3 regions of the Paenibacillus sp. cl130 genome follow, and region 3 is predicted to be linked to each of the others. Evidence: riboswitches for the same ligand, from Rfam matches in the RefSeq annotation. Region 3 holds a riboswitch; each other region holds the start of a gene.
What was found. A riboswitch is a leader RNA that binds a small molecule or an ion and turns the genes downstream of it on or off. The one in region 3 is predicted to bind glycine.

Region 1 (5,069 bases), on a different contig from region 3:
TACCGCTCAGGGAGCAGGTACAGCCAATATTAAGGCCGTATATGGTCAACAGACCGTAACCATTGCTGTGCAGGTGGAGCAGGTTAAACGTCTCGATGTCAGTTCATCAGAGGTTTCTCTTTTGCTGAAGGATACTGAGAAGGTTAAACTTACGGCGACGTTCCCGGATGGATCGGTACAGGACGTAACAGAGTCCGCTGAATGGAGCTCCAGCAATGCAGCTGTGGCGGATGTACTGAAAGGCACCATTACCGGCTACAGCGCGGGAAAGGCGACAATTACAGGTAAATATGGCACGATGTCCGCTACGATTTCGGTAGATGTCGATCAAACGAATAAGCTGAAAGCCAGCGAATCCAATATTTTTCTCCGTCTGGATGAATCTAAAAAAATACAAGTTTCTGCCGTTTATCCGGATGGGACGGTAACGGATATCACAGATAAAGCTACTTGGACATCAAGCGATGAAAAAATTGCGACTGTGAATAAGGGAACGATTATGGCCATTGGAGCGGGTTCGGCTACGGTGACCGCTAAGTATGGAGATAAGACTGTTTCGATCAAGACAGATGTCGAAACCTCCAGATATTTGGATTTGAGTGAGGACAAGCTGAGCCTGAATGCCAAGGAATCCAAAAAGCTCAAGCTGACCGCAACGTATGTAACAGGTACGGAAGAAGATATCACAAGTAAGGCAGAGTGGAAGTCCAGCAATGAAGATATCGCTTTTGTCAGTGCGGGAGAAGTCACGGGTTATAAAACAGGTGAGGCTACGATCACCGCTTCTTATGGTGGCAAAACAGTTACAGCTACGGTATCCGTAAATGTACCCGGTGATCTGTCTCTGTCCTCCAAAACGGCAACGATTGATATTGATGAGGACTATACTGCAACTTTGACGGCTACTTATGCGGATGGGCGTAAGGAAGATGTAACACAGGATGCAGAATGGGCTTCAAGCGCGGAAGATATTGCTTCTGTGTCCAAAGGAACGATTACGGGTAAATCCGCTGGTAAAGCGGTTATTACAGCGACCTATAATGGCAAAAAACTGACGATTAACGTACAAGTAGGCCTTGTAGATCGTCTGGAAACAGACTCGCGTGTAATTGCGCTTGGTGCTCAGGAAACGAAGCAGCTAAAAGTAACAGGAGTTAAGAGTGGCGGTACAAAAACAGATGTAACCAAGGACGCCACCTGGACAACTAGCAATGTAAAAGTGGTTGAAGTTAGCGAAGGTTTGATCAAAGCGAATGGTAGCGGTAAGGCAACGGTGACTGCTTCATATGGCAAGCAAAACATTACGTTTACGGTAGAAGTGGACGTAGCGCAAAAGATTGAAGCGGATGCAATCGCGCTATCGCTCAAATCTGGAGATCAAAAAACCATCGCGATTGTGGTTAAATCGAGTGATGGTAAAGAAAAGGACGTTACGACCCAAGCTGAATGGAAAACGTCTAATTATAAGGTAGCCACTGTTAAAAAGGGTCAGGTTACCGCGGTCAGCTACGGTAAAGCTAACATTCAGGCGAAGTTTGGCGGGAAGATAATCAGCGTACCCGTGGATGTTGATACGCTTAAATATCTGCAAACAGACGAAGTTGCTTTGAATTTGAAGGCAGGACAGCTGGCCAAGGTTACGGCTACAGCCACGTATAAGGATGAGTCGGAGAAGGATGTTTCCAAACCGGCTGTCTGGTCCTCGTCCAGAATTGTTGTTGCGACCGTCAAAGACGGTAACATTAAGGCACAGGGCAAGGGCAAAGCAGTAATTACTGTGAAATATGCAGGTAAAATGACGAAGATACAGGTAACCGTTCAGTAAAAAAGAGAGCAAGCATACGTCCAAGGACGACATGCTTGCTCTTTTTTTTAAGGAGGCTACCGCTTATAAATTATGACTTATCCTTCTTGGTCGGTGTGTTGCGTGTAAGTGATTCAGTCAAACGCTTGCCAGTCGGCGTCTGGGCCAAGCCGCCTTTGGCGGTCTCGCGGTGCTTCGACGGCATCGCACTGCCGACTTCAAGCATCACGTCAATGACTTCGTCAGACGGAATAGCGCTGCGCACACCCGCCAAAGCCATATCCGCTGCGGCAAGCGCAGTCACGGCTCCCAGCCCGTTGCGCACGATGCACGGAATCTCCACGAGTCCGGCGACGGGATCGCAAATCAGGCCGAGCGTGTTCTTAAGAGCGAGGCCCACGGCGTGAACAGCCTGTTCAGGCGTACCACCACGCAGCTCGACCATAGCGCCAGCAGCCATCCCGATAGCTGAACCAATCTCAGCCTGACAGCCTCCCTCCGCGCCAGAAATGAAGGAGTTGTTGGCGATCACGTAGCCAATGGCTCCAGCGGCGAACAGGCCGTTCACCATATGCTCATCATCCCAGCCGAACCGCTCCTGCGCACTGATGAACACACCAGGGATAACCCCACATGAGCCTGCGGTAGGCGTGGCGACAATGCGACCCATGGATGCATTAACCTCCGACACGGAGAGGGCATAAGCCATGGCGAGCGCGGAGGCATCACCGGAGCAGGTTTCCCCTGACCGCAGATACTCGGCTAGGCGCTTGCCGTCACCGCCTGTCAATCCACTGCGGGATACGGTGTCTTGTGTTTGACCGCGATGAACGGCTTCCTTCATGACTTCATAATAATCAGACATTTGGCGAAAGATTTCTTCCTCCGTTGTATTCGTCTCTTGTACCTGCTCTTGAATCATCAAGCGGCCAATTGTGGTGGATTCTTCAGCGCATAAAGCGCTGATTTCATGCAGATGGCTAAACCGCATCGGATTCAGCTCCTTTTTTCAAATTAATCATCTTAATTTCATACATATGAGGTAAAGAACGCAGTTCCGCAATCAGTTCAGCTGGAGCAGAACTGTCCGTTTCAATGGCGGTGAGTGCTTCACCATCCCGGCCTTTGCGATCTACGTGCATATAGGCAATGTTAATGTGGGCCGCGCCCAGCGCTGAAGTTATCGCGCCCAATGTACCGGGCTTATCCGAGTGGAGAAGCACCAGCGTAGGCAGCTCCCCGGTCAGATTGACCCGGAATTCGTTAAGCTGCTGGACATGGATGCTGCCGCCGCCGATGGAGGAGCCCAGCAGTGTGCGCTGATCCTCGCCCTTCCACAGCTCGAAACGGACAGTGTTCGGATGAGGCGCGGGGAGTCCGCTGACGGCGAATTCCACGGCCATCCCGGCTTGCTCTGCCCATTGCTCGGCATCCGGAATCCGGTGATCGTCCGTATCGTAATTAAGCAGCCCTGCGATGAGCGCCAGGTCTGTACCGTGTCCTTTATACGTGTCGGCAAAGGAGCCGTACAGCGTCATGCGGGCACGGTCAGGCTGCGTCCCGAGCCAGTGCCGGGCAACGCGTGCGAGCCGCACCGCGCCTGCGGTGTGTGAACTGGAAGGTCCGGTCATGGCCGGACCGATAATAGAAAATACATCTTTGAAACGCATGGTGTGGCCCCCTGTATGTTCTAATACCATACTATATGGTATTTCCGCGTCTTTGCGCGGTTATGACGGTTCCTAATGCTGACGCACAATGTGAGCACAAAAAAGGACAGGATAAGGAAGTTTCCCTTATCTCTGTCCTCGTTACCTGAGAGTTTCGTGCGGTGTTCTTACCGCCTTACCCCTTGGGTGGCTTGCGCTCTCTCCAGAGTTGCGTCAGATGACGATACATGGACCTGAGAGATTATCCGTCAGCCGGGTGCTGACGTCTTGCTCCTTCGGTGCCGCCAGAGTGTAGGCTCCCTGGACAGACTCTCCCGTCATCTTCATTCGCGTATACCGTTCTACATGTCTTCCTTAGCGTAATGTATGCCGTGCTCGGTGTCAATCACAGGTTTAATTTTTACATAAACAGGTGCGTTCCCAATAAAAAAGATTAAAATTTACATAATTATGGATGAAACCAGGAAGGAATTAGAAGATTGGCGGCTAATCTGATAAAGGACAAGTATATTTATGGAAATCATAGGAGGGATATTGACGTATGGTAAAAGGCTTGCGATTCACAGGTTCACGCTTAAAAGGGATGTTGCATCTAGCAGCGATCGTATCACTGCTGATTGGGATCTTCGTTCCATTCGGTCAGGTCAAGGCGGAGGGAGCATTGACAGTAGCCGAAGCACTTCAGCGCCAAAGCAGTGGAGGTACGGTGACGGTGGAAGGTTACATCGTCGGACATGCTACCGGATCGAAAACGGCTAACTTTTCTTCCCCGTTCGCGAATGATTTTAACGTACTGATTGCCGATCAGGCAAATGAACGTAATACGTCTAATCTGTTGGATGTACAGCTGACTTCAGCGTACAGAGGGCAATATGGGCTATCAGGCCATCCTGAGCTGATCGGCAGCAAAATTCGTGTGACGGGTACACTCGGCGCCTACAATAATTTTGGTGGAGTGAAAAGCCCAAGCGCTGTTGAACTGGTGAGCGGAAGCGAGCCGGGGGAACCAGGCGAACCTGGCAACCCGGGTCAACCCGGTACTACACTGCCGGATGGAAAAGGCAAAAAGGTGCTGTTCGATAATACGCACGCACAGACCGCTGGTGCAGCAGATTGGGTCATTGAAGGCGCCTTCTCCGACTTTGCCAATGGACTGCGTAATGTAGGCTTTACGGTAGACCAATTGAATCGTCCCATTCCTTTTACTTATGGAGAGCAGGCCATAACATATGACAAGCTGCGCCAATATGATGTGTTCATTATTGGTGAAGCGAATGTTGCCTTTAAGGCATCCGAGCAGGCTGCCCTGCTGCAATACGTGAATAGCGGGGGGAGCGTCTTCTTCATCTCCGATCATTATAATGCGGACCGTAACAAAAACCGTTGGGATTCCTCCGAGGTTATGAATGGTTACCGTCGTGGAGCCTATACTAATCCGGCCAAGGGCATGACTGCAGAAGAAGCTGCATCACCGGCGATGCAAGGATTAACAAGCTCCGATTGGCTGGCGGCCAACTTTGGCGTTCGTTTCCGTTACAATGCGCTGGGTGATGTGAATGCTACCGAAATTGTAGCCGCAGATCAATCTTTCGGCA
Region 2 (5,069 bases), on a different contig from region 3:
CGAAAAAGTTGGGGCTTTGGACCAAAACAGCCGCGGTCTGTTCCGATACGGCTGCCGCTAGCGCATCAGCATCCGTTACGCCGTCCGAACAGCCGATCTCCACGATGTCCAAATCCAATCCGCGTGCATAGGCTGCCAATACCTGACGTGCCTCCGGATGGACGGACCTTGATACGATAAGCTGTTTACGGCGGGTAGCTGCGGCGGACAGTGAGCCCGCTTCCGCCAGTGCAGTCGCTCCGTCGTACATGCTGGCATTAGCTACAGCCATGCCCGTCAATTCGCAAATATACGACTGAAACTCGAAAATGGCTTGTAGCTCGCCTTGGCTTACTTCCGGCTGATAGGGGGTGTAGGCTGTATAGAATTCCGAGCGTGAAGTGATGTGCTGGATGACGGACGGAATATGATGATCATAAATTCCTGCGCCAAGGAAGCTGGCATGTGTGTCTGTATTGGCGTTGTGTCCGGCCAGCTCGGCCAAGTGGCGGGTTAAGGCTTTCTCATCGAGTCGAGAAGAGAGAGGCAGTTCCCCTTGATATCGAATGGCCTCTGGAATGTCACTGAATAAATCATCAATAGATGATACACCCACCACACGCAGCATTTCGGTTTGATCCTGTTCAGTCATAGGGAGATAACGATGCTGCTTCATAGGTTCTGACTCCTTTCGAAAAGCAAGATTTTAGATCGTAAATTAGCTAATAAAAAAGTGTGTGAGATGAAAAACCAAGAAGTTCATATCTGACATATTTGCTTTATAGAAATAAAAAGAGTTTAAGATCAGCGCGGGCGTTTATAAAAGGGTGTTGCCACCACCTCGGCACGCAGGCGTTTGCCACGAATCTCAACCTCCAACGGTGTGGAGAGGGCGCTAAAACGACTGTCCACCAAGGCGAGGCCCAGATTACGCTTCAAGGTGGGCGACTGAGTCCCCGTTGTGACCTCACCAATGTGTTGTCCTTCTGCGAATACCGGGTAATGGGCGCGTGGGATACCGCGATCAATCATTTCCAGCCCGATCAATTTGCGAGGAATCCCTTGTTCTTTCTGACGTTGCAGTGCTTCTCTACCGATAAAATCTCCTTTATTCAGCTTGACGAAGAAACCTAGACCAGCTTCGAGTGGTGAAATCGTGGCAGATAACTCCTGACCATATAGCGGCAACCGTGCCTCAAAGCGTAGGGTATCCCGAGCACCAAGTCCAGCGGGAATCAGCCCATACGACTCACCGGAACGAAGCAAACCCTCCCATACGGCTGGTGCTTCCGCAGCAGGTATATAAAATTCAAAACCGTCTTCGCCCGTATATCCGGTTCGTGAGACCAGTGCTTTTGCTCCGAACAATGGCACATTCTCATGGAAGCGGAAAGATGCCAGATTCGTAATGTCCGTATCTGCCACGGCTGCGGCAATACGTGCTGCCTCCGGTCCTTGCAACGCTAGCAATGCTATCGCATCAGACACATTCTCCATGTGAACGGATGCAGGCATATGGCGAATTAGCCAATCCCAATCCTTATCGATGTTGGATGCGTTCACAACGAGCATGTAGCGTTCCGGTCCTTTGCAGTAAACAAGTAGGTCGTCTACTACCCCTCCATCGGGGTAACACAGGAGTGAATATTGTGCCTGACCTGGTTCCAACTGGCTGACATCATTCGTGGTCACCCTTTGCAGAAAAGCTTCGGCCTCTTTGCCTTCAACCAAAAATTCGCCCATATGCGATACATCGAATAAACCCGCACGTTGCCGGACGGCCTCATGCTCCTTTTGAATGCCGCTAAACTGAACCGGGAGCTCCCAGCCGCCAAAGTCAATACAACGAACCCCAGACTGCGTCCCGTAGGACGAATATAGCGGTGTTTTTCGCAAATTAGTCATTATTCCACTCCTATCCGGTGTGATCGGCTAAACAAAAAAGACAGGCCGAAAAAAACGTATAGACGGCAGTCTACACTCTTTTTTTCAGCTCTGTCCTTGATACCAGAAAGTTACCCCGGTATGTACCGGGTTTCCCCTTGGGTGATCCGCTCCAATAGCGAATGCTCTCCAGAGATGCGTCCGGCAGAGGTCCTTTTGCCTGAGAGATTCACCTGCAATGCAGGTTTACTCCTTCGGCGCTACCTTCGGGATCAACGGTATATTACCTGGCTTTGCAGATAACAACCTGATCCGATTCGCGTGCACTTATGTCTCACAAGCGGCAACAGCTATGCGAATCTTTTTGGCAGTCTCTCCCTCCGCGTTCATCCGCGTTTGCAGTTGTCGGGGTGTTTCCCAAAGCATTTGCTATAACCCATTAATACGCAAATTCATTCAAAATGTCAATAAAAATGTCATCTAAAACAATAGAAAAAACATTTAATATATAAATAAGGATATGTAAGCGTTTGTTATAAGTTATAATTTTTTATATAGTACGCTATATGAGGTGATATGAAGTATTTTTGTTAGTATTATTGACATGAGTGTTCTTGTTGTCATAATCTTAACCTGTCTAATACAGGTGAGCAAAAGCGATTTTATTCATATGGAAGTGAGGGGAACAGAATGGGTGAAGTAAAGCAGCAACTTTGGTATACAGACGAACATGAGTGGGTTCAGCGGACAGAGAATGGAACGGTACGAATTGGTATTACAGACTTTGCACAGCATCAACTGGGTGATATTGTTTTTGTAGAATTACCTGAGGCGGGAGCAACGATTGAGCAGGGAGCGGAGATCGGTACGATTGAATCGGTGAAGACAGTATCCGACCTTTTTGCTCCGGTGACGGGAACCATACTAAAAGTGAATGAAACGCTGGAAAGTACACCTGAGCTAGTGAATGAATCTCCCTATGAAAAAGGTTGGATGATCGAAGTAGAGATGGATAAAGATGTGGAGGAAGCCTTGGGCAAGCTACTGTCTGCGGATCAGTATGAGCAGTTGATTTCCGATGAGCAATAATGGAGCATTGTAGTATGGAGTAAGAGGGTTATTTGTCTGCTCGATTTTTGTATAAAATAGTCGCTATGATTTGACGTAGCGGCTATTTTTTTGTCTTTTTGCAAACGTAATTACGTGTTTTATTCTGATTTAGAGGGTTGTCCCCATATAAGAATCATACATAATCCAGCACGGTTTTTCGACTAATTTCTATAGCTACAGGTCATATTAAGAAGAATTATGCAGGTATAATACCTTCCCGGATAATTTAAATTTAAATGTTGTCATCAACGTTCATGACGAAAGTACGTTTTCATTTCGTTGATGAAGATAGCGCTGTCATTTAGTATGAATTTTAAGAAAAGGTAGTGATGCTTACCTACAAGGAGGATTTGAATATGAGTACATTGGACGCAAAGCCAAGTTCAAAAGGAGGCACTCGTGTCGCCGTACAGCGTTTTGGCCGTTTTCTTAGCGGTATGGTTATGCCCAATATGGGAGCATTTATTGCGTGGGGGCTGATTACGGCACTCTTTATTCCGACCGGATGGTTCCCGAATGAAGGTTTTGCACAATTGGTTGACCCGATGAAAAATTATTTATTGCCGTTACTGATCGGTTATACAGGGGGCACGATGATTCACGGACAGCGTGGAGGTGTGATTGGTGCCATTATGACGATGGGTGTCATAGTGGGAGCCGATATCCCGATGTTCCTGGGCGCGATGGTAGCTGGTCCGCTGGCTGCGTGGATATTGAAGAAGTTCGACAAGGCCATTGAAGGCAAAGTCAGATCAGGCTTTGAAATGCTGGTCAATAACTTTTCGGCCGGAATTATCGGTGCCATTCTAGCGCTGCTTGCCCATGTGGCGATTGGCCCGATTGTACAAATGATCAGTCAAGTGTTGTCGGCAGGGGTACAGTTCCTCGTGAACGCAGGGCTATTGCCGCTTGTCAACCTCATTATTGAGCCCGGAAAAGTATTATTTTTAAACAACGCGCTGAATCACGGAGTATTGAGTCCGATTGCGTTAGAGGAAGCTGCAAGAACAGGAAAATCCGTACTGTTTATGCTGGAATCCAACCCTGGGCCGGGGCTCGGTATTTTGCTAGCCTACTGCCTGTTCGGCAAAGGCTCTGCGAAGTCATCGGCTCCTGGAGCGGTCATCATTCATTTTTTCGGCGGGATTCATGAAATTTATTTCCCTTATATTTTGATGAAGCCGATTTTGATTCTTGCTGCTATAGCTGGGGGCGTTGTGGGAACCTTCTGTTTTATGTTGACAGGTGCCGGACTGGTTGCTGCTCCTTCACCGGGCAGCATCATCGCCTATTTTCTAATGACGCCAAAAGGCGGATATTTGCCAATGCTGAGCGGGGTGATCGCTGCTGCGGTCGTATCCTTTGCTGTTGCCGCAGTGTTACTCAAGACTAGTAAGCAAAAAGAAGAGGGGCTGGAGGAAGCTGCATCCCGCCTGAAAGATATGAAAAATCAAAGCAAGAGTGCAAGTGCTAACGCCACTGTAATGGAAGATAATCACGAATCTGAACGTGCTGCTGAGATTGCCGCAGCTCGAACGCTCAAGGATAAATCCGAAGTGAACAAGATCGTCTTTTCCTGTGATGCAGGTATGGGCTCAAGCGCTATGGGCGCCTCGATTTTACGCAAAAAAATGAAGCAGGCGGGTGTAGGCGTAACAGTTACGAATACGGCAATCAGTGAAATTCCACAGGATGCGGATATTGTCATTACGCAAAAAACGTTGACAGACCGGGCTAAAACAGTAGCTCCGAAAGCTGAGCACATTTCCATTGACAATTTTCTGAAGAGTCCTGAATACGAAGCGCTGGTTGAACGTCTGAAATCCGATTCTTAATCCCCATCGAAGTCAGGCGGACTGTATGCAATGTACGTCTCCTGCTGGAGGGATGAGCTTGGGAAGGAACGGTATGCGCTTATGAATATTACGAAACGACAACGTGACATCGTGGAATATCTTCTGGAGCAGTCCAAAGAGGTTACAGCCGGAGAAATTGCCACGAAGATCAATGTCAGCACAAGGACGGTTCATCGGGAACTGGGCGCAGTCGAGCATTGGCTGGCAGCTCATGAGGTGAAGCTGGAGAAAAAGTCAGGG
Region 3 (5,069 bases):
TGCCCACTGCTACATAATCGTTAGCACATAAAATAGCCTCTGGGAATTCTTCCCGACGCTGTAACAAATCCCGTACGACCTGTTCGCCATCACGGATATTATAAATAGAAGAGTGATTCCAGTGTTGCAACACTGGCAGATTGTGCTCACTCATGATCTGTTCGTAGGCTCGTTGTCTGCTATGGGTATTGATGCTGCTCGGACGACCAAAAGCATTGGCTATACGAGTATAGCCTTTTTGTATCAAATGTTTTAGCGCTAACATATATCCTTCATACTGATCCATAGCGACGGAGCGAATATCGGTATGCTCCATTCGTTGCCACGAAACGATCGGGCCATATTTGCAATAGGTACTCAAAAAATCAGTGTCATTCACGCAGGAAATGATGACCAGCGCATCGACTCTTTTTCTTTTTAAATCCTCAAAGGCTTGAAGCTCTTTCTTTTTGTCTTCTCCCGAAGTATAAATAATGGTTTGGAATTCATACTGGCCGGCTACTTCCACAAAGCTGTCCAGAAAAGCGAGAACAATTTCATTAATAGTTGAAGTAATGATACCGATCTGAAGCGTCTGACCCTTGGATAGAGAAATGGCATTCCGATTAGGAACATAATCCAATTCCTGCATGATTTTCAAAATCTTAGTTCTTGTTTCGTGACTGACATGGGGTGACTGATTTAATACTCTGGATACCGTAGCTTTGGAAAAGCCCGCCAGTTTTGCAATTTGATCAAGATTCGACATGGTGCTTCTCCTCACATAAGAAAAAATACTTGACATGAAACGCGTTACAACGATTAGGATGCTTATGAAGGCATTACGTCTATTTTAAAGCATCTGTCAATCCTTTTCAAAGGAAGAACGGTTACCGTTAGGTATTGATTCACATTTGCAGCACTTGACGGGATTACTTGACCAAAGTAAAAATCTTAAATACGGAAAGAGGTTTTTATACCATGACGAAGACGCTAAAAGGATTTCCGAAAAACTTCTTGTGGGGCGGGGCAACCGCAGCCAACCAATTGGAAGGTGCTTTTGACGTAGATGGAAAAGGATTGTCCAGTGCGGACATGGTTGCCTATGTACCCAAAGCAGAGCGCAAGAACGATCATGCTATGGAGATTTCGTCCGAGCGACTCGAAGACATTTTGGCAGGCAAAGTCAATGCCCGTTTTCCAAAACGTGAAGGTGTGGACTTCTTCCACCACTACAAAGAAGATATTGCATTGTTCGCGGAAATGGGCTTTAAGGTATTTCGTATGTCCATCAACTGGTCGCGGATTTTCCCGAATGGCTATGATGCCGAGCCGAATGAAGCGGGACTGCAATTCTACGACAATGTATTTGATGAGCTGCGCAAATATGGTATTGAACCGCTGGTAACATTGTCACATTATGAGACACCGCTGGGTTTGACTCAGAAGTATAATGGCTGGCTGGGGCGTGAAGTTATACAGCACTACGTAAATTATGCCGAAACTGTGTTCACGCGTTATAAGGATAAAGTAAAATACTGGCTGACCTTTAATGAAATCAATGTAATGACCATGAGTCCGTTTACCGGTGGCGGGGTGGTCATTGACCGCGTAGAAAACAAGCAGCAAGCGATATATCAAGCACTGCATCATCAATTTGTAGCTAGTGCACTGGCGACAAAACGAGGACATGAGATCATCCCGGGCTCTCAAATCGGCTGTATGCTGGCTCGTTTGGAAAGCTACCCACATACGTGTAATCCAGAGGATATACTGAAAGCCCAGCATGAAAATCAGATGAACCTGTTCTTTACGGATGTGCATGCCCGTGGGGAATATTCCAACTACATGAATCGTTATTTTGAAGAAAATAATGTTGTTATACACACAGAACCAGGCGATGCCGAAATTTTAAAAAATAACACGGTCGATTATATCTCATTCAGCTACTACATGACCTTGACCGTATCTGCAGGTCCAGAAGGCGAGAAAGCAGCAGGAAACCTGATTGGCGGCGTGAAAAATCCATATTTACAGTCCTCTGACTGGGGATGGCAAATTGATCCGATCGGTCTGCGTGTTACGCTGAATACGTTATATGACCGCTACCAAAAGCCACTGTTCATCGTGGAAAATGGCCTAGGTGCTTATGATAAGGTAGAGGAAGACGGTTCTGTGCATGACACATATCGTATTGATTACTTGCGTCAGCATATTGTTCAGATGAAGGAAGCGATTGCCGACGGTGTTGATCTGATTGGTTACACCAGCTGGGGTCCTATCGACCTTGTGAGCATGTCTACTTCCGAAATGTCCAAGCGCTACGGATTTATTTACGTCGATCTGGATGATGATGGTAACGGAACGCTCAAACGCTCCAAAAAGGACTCATTTAACTGGTATAAAAATGTGATAGCAACCAATGGTGAAGAATTGTAATTCCAAATTTTCTCGGGCGGGTATAGCAGAGGACATCCTAAGGATGCAATCTGCTGTACCCGCTTTTTTGATAGACATAATAATAATATATATTTCAGAGGGCTTCACAAACTTTTCACTTGTAATAAGCTGAAAGTTTTCTGTATAATAAATAAAAATTTCATATGTCTGGTTGATGTTTGCGGGAGATGGAACGAAAGTTCCGACCGAAGGGGCAAAACTCTCAGGTGCTTAGGCTGATTACAGCAACAAGCGGGGACCGTAAACGGACAGAACTCTGGAGAGACCCTTAATTGGGCGCCGAAGGTGCACCGCAGAGAACATCTGCTTAAACTCTCAGGCAAAAGGACAGAGACGCGAATAACCTGTGACAGGGAATGCCCTAGGCTTTTTTATAAGCTATTAGAGGCAGAAACCTGCGCAAGATGGTTGTATTTTTTCGTGCCTTTAACCTCTCCAGGAGTCGAATCAGCGGATTTGACTCTTTTTTGTTTTCTAATATGCTGGAGGAGCGGGTTGAAATGAATTTGGTACATGTGTTAGAAGCGATTAGCAGTTGGATATGGGGGGCGCCTCTCATCATTCTTGTCATGGGAACGGGGTTGTGGCTGACCATACGTTTGAAGATGCTGCAGGTATTCCGCCTGCCCCTGGCGATCAAGCTGATCGGTAAGGCCCCGAATGAAGGCAGCGGGGATGTAAGTAGTTTTGCGGCTTTGAGTACAGCGTTGGCGGCTACAGTTGGCACAGGAAGTATTGTCGGCGTAGCGACAGCCATTAAGCTGGGCGGGCCGGGTGCCTTGTTCTGGATGGTCGTTGCAGCCTTTTTTGGGATGGCGACGAAATATGCGGAAGGTGTACTTGCGGTAAAATACCGGGTGAAGGATCGGAATGGGCAATTTTCCGGCGGCCCGATGTATTATATTGAGAAAGGTCTGGGACGCCGTTTTAAACCGCTGGCGATGCTGTTTGCTTTTTCGGGCATGCTGGTAGCGTTGTTCGGGATTGGAACGTTTCCGCAGGTCAAAGCGATTGTATCTTCGACTGAAAATAGTTTTGGCGTTCCGCCCATTGTAACGGCACTGATTATTGCTATCCTTACAGGACTTGTTACTATTGGAGGACTCAAAAGCATTGCCAAGGTATCGACGAAGGTCGTTCCTTTTAAAACAGGCTTGTATGTACTGATCTGTCTCATCGTACTAATTCGGTTTGCTGACCAACTTCCTGCCGCAATTGCGCTGGTGCTCCATTCGGCATTTTCAACTACATCTGCAACGGGCGGATTTGCCGGAGCTACGATTATGCTGGCGATGCGAAGTGGGGTAGCCAGAGGTATTTTTGCCAATGAGGCCGGATTGGGAAGCGCACCGATTGCAGCCGCAGCTGCCAAAACCAAATGGCCTGCGGAGCAAGGGCTAATTTCCATGACAGGCGTGTTTATTGATACGATGGTTATTTGTGTGATGACCGGGTTGACGCTACTGGTTAGTGGTGTGTGGAGCGGGCCTACCGATGCGGGCCTGATGACTCAGCAAGCATTTTCCAGCGCATTCCCGCTGGGGGCAGAACTGCTCACAATCATTCTGATTATGTTTGCGTTCACCACCATGCTCGGCTGGAACTATTACGGGGAACGCTGTGTTGAATATTTGCTTGGGGTCAAGTGGATTAAGCCATACCGCTATCTGTTCATCCTACTGGTTGCCGGGGGCGCGTTCATTAAACTGGATGCGATTTGGCTGCTGGCAGATATCTTTAACGCAATGATGGCTTTCCCGAACCTGATTGCCCTGCTCGGGTTATCAGGAATTGTAGTCGCAGAAACCCGAACCTATATGGATTCTCTGAATTCTAGTAAGAAAAAGGGCATTCTTGCAGGTGCCAGTGTAGGGGCAGCTATCCAAGTAGAAGAAAAAGGACAAACGGTTAATTCATAAATTCCAAAAGGGAGTGCCCTCAGTCATCACAGGCTTGAGGACACTCCCTTTTGAATGTTATAACGATGCGTGCAAAATAGCTGAAATATCTTCTTGATTCAGCTTTTTATAATTACCGAAGCCTCCGTATTCCATTTCACGGGCTGCAATGTTTGCGACTTTTTCCAATTGCTCATCATTAATATTGTAATCGGCCAGGGTGGAAGGGGCACCGAGACTTGTCCAGAATGCACTCAGGCGATCAATCCCCTCCAAAGCAATTTCCTTATCCGTTTTACCAGTGGTATCTAAATCAAACATGCTGAGCATCAGCCGCTTCATGCGTGCAGCATCCTGATCCACCGTATGTCTCATCCAGTTGGGGAACAGGATCGCCAGACCGCCAGCATGAGGAATATCATATACAGCGGATAATGCATGTTCAATCGTATGCGAAGCCCAGTCCCCGAAGTAGCCCATTTGTAGTGTTCCGTTAAGGGCAATCGTTCCGGCATATAAAATCGTTTCACGATGCTCGTAGTTGTGCAAATCCTCCAGCAGCTTAGGTGCAGTTTCGATCACGGTTTGCAACACGGAAAAGCACATACGATCTTGCAACGGTGTATTTTTAACATTGTGAAAATATTGTTCAAACACATGGCTCATCATATCCACCATGCCATATACCGTCTGATCAAGTGGCACAGAGAAGGTGTTTTTTGGGTCCAGAAT

Region 1: another riboswitch for glycine. It lies ahead of sdaAB (L-serine ammonia-lyase, iron-sulfur-dependent subunit beta); the one in region 3 lies ahead of BM358_RS17110 (alanine/glycine:cation symporter family protein).
Region 2: another riboswitch for glycine. It lies ahead of gcvT (glycine cleavage system aminomethyltransferase GcvT); the one in region 3 lies ahead of BM358_RS17110 (alanine/glycine:cation symporter family protein).

What each region holds. Positions count from the first base shown of each region.
Region 1 covers NZ_FOYG01000005.1:13,455-18,523, forward strand. The annotation lists gene BM358_RS14760 (Ig-like domain-containing protein) at 1-1,825, shown strand, start outside; gene sdaAA (L-serine ammonia-lyase, iron-sulfur-dependent, subunit alpha) at 1,896-2,795, opposite strand; gene sdaAB (L-serine ammonia-lyase, iron-sulfur-dependent subunit beta) at 2,785-3,474, opposite strand; glycine riboswitch at 3,686-3,801, opposite strand; gene BM358_RS14775 (DUF6359 domain-containing protein) at 4,016-5,069, shown strand, end outside.
Region 2 covers NZ_FOYG01000007.1:282,541-287,609, reverse strand. The annotation lists gene gcvPA (aminomethyl-transferring glycine dehydrogenase subunit GcvPA) at 1-655, opposite strand, end outside; gene gcvT (glycine cleavage system aminomethyltransferase GcvT) at 784-1,884, opposite strand; glycine riboswitch at 2,062-2,253, opposite strand; gene gcvH (glycine cleavage system protein GcvH) at 2,554-2,952, shown strand; gene BM358_RS19790 (PTS mannitol transporter subunit IIBC) at 3,330-4,808, shown strand; gene BM358_RS19785 (BglG family transcription antiterminator) at 4,890-5,069, shown strand, end outside.
Region 3 covers NZ_FOYG01000006.1:77,561-82,629, reverse strand. The annotation lists gene BM358_RS17120 (LacI family DNA-binding transcriptional regulator) at 1-748, opposite strand, end outside; gene BM358_RS17115 (glycoside hydrolase family 1 protein) at 961-2,418, shown strand; glycine riboswitch at 2,686-2,780, shown strand; gene BM358_RS17110 (alanine/glycine:cation symporter family protein) at 2,940-4,358, shown strand; gene BM358_RS17105 (iron-containing alcohol dehydrogenase) at 4,416-5,069, opposite strand, start outside.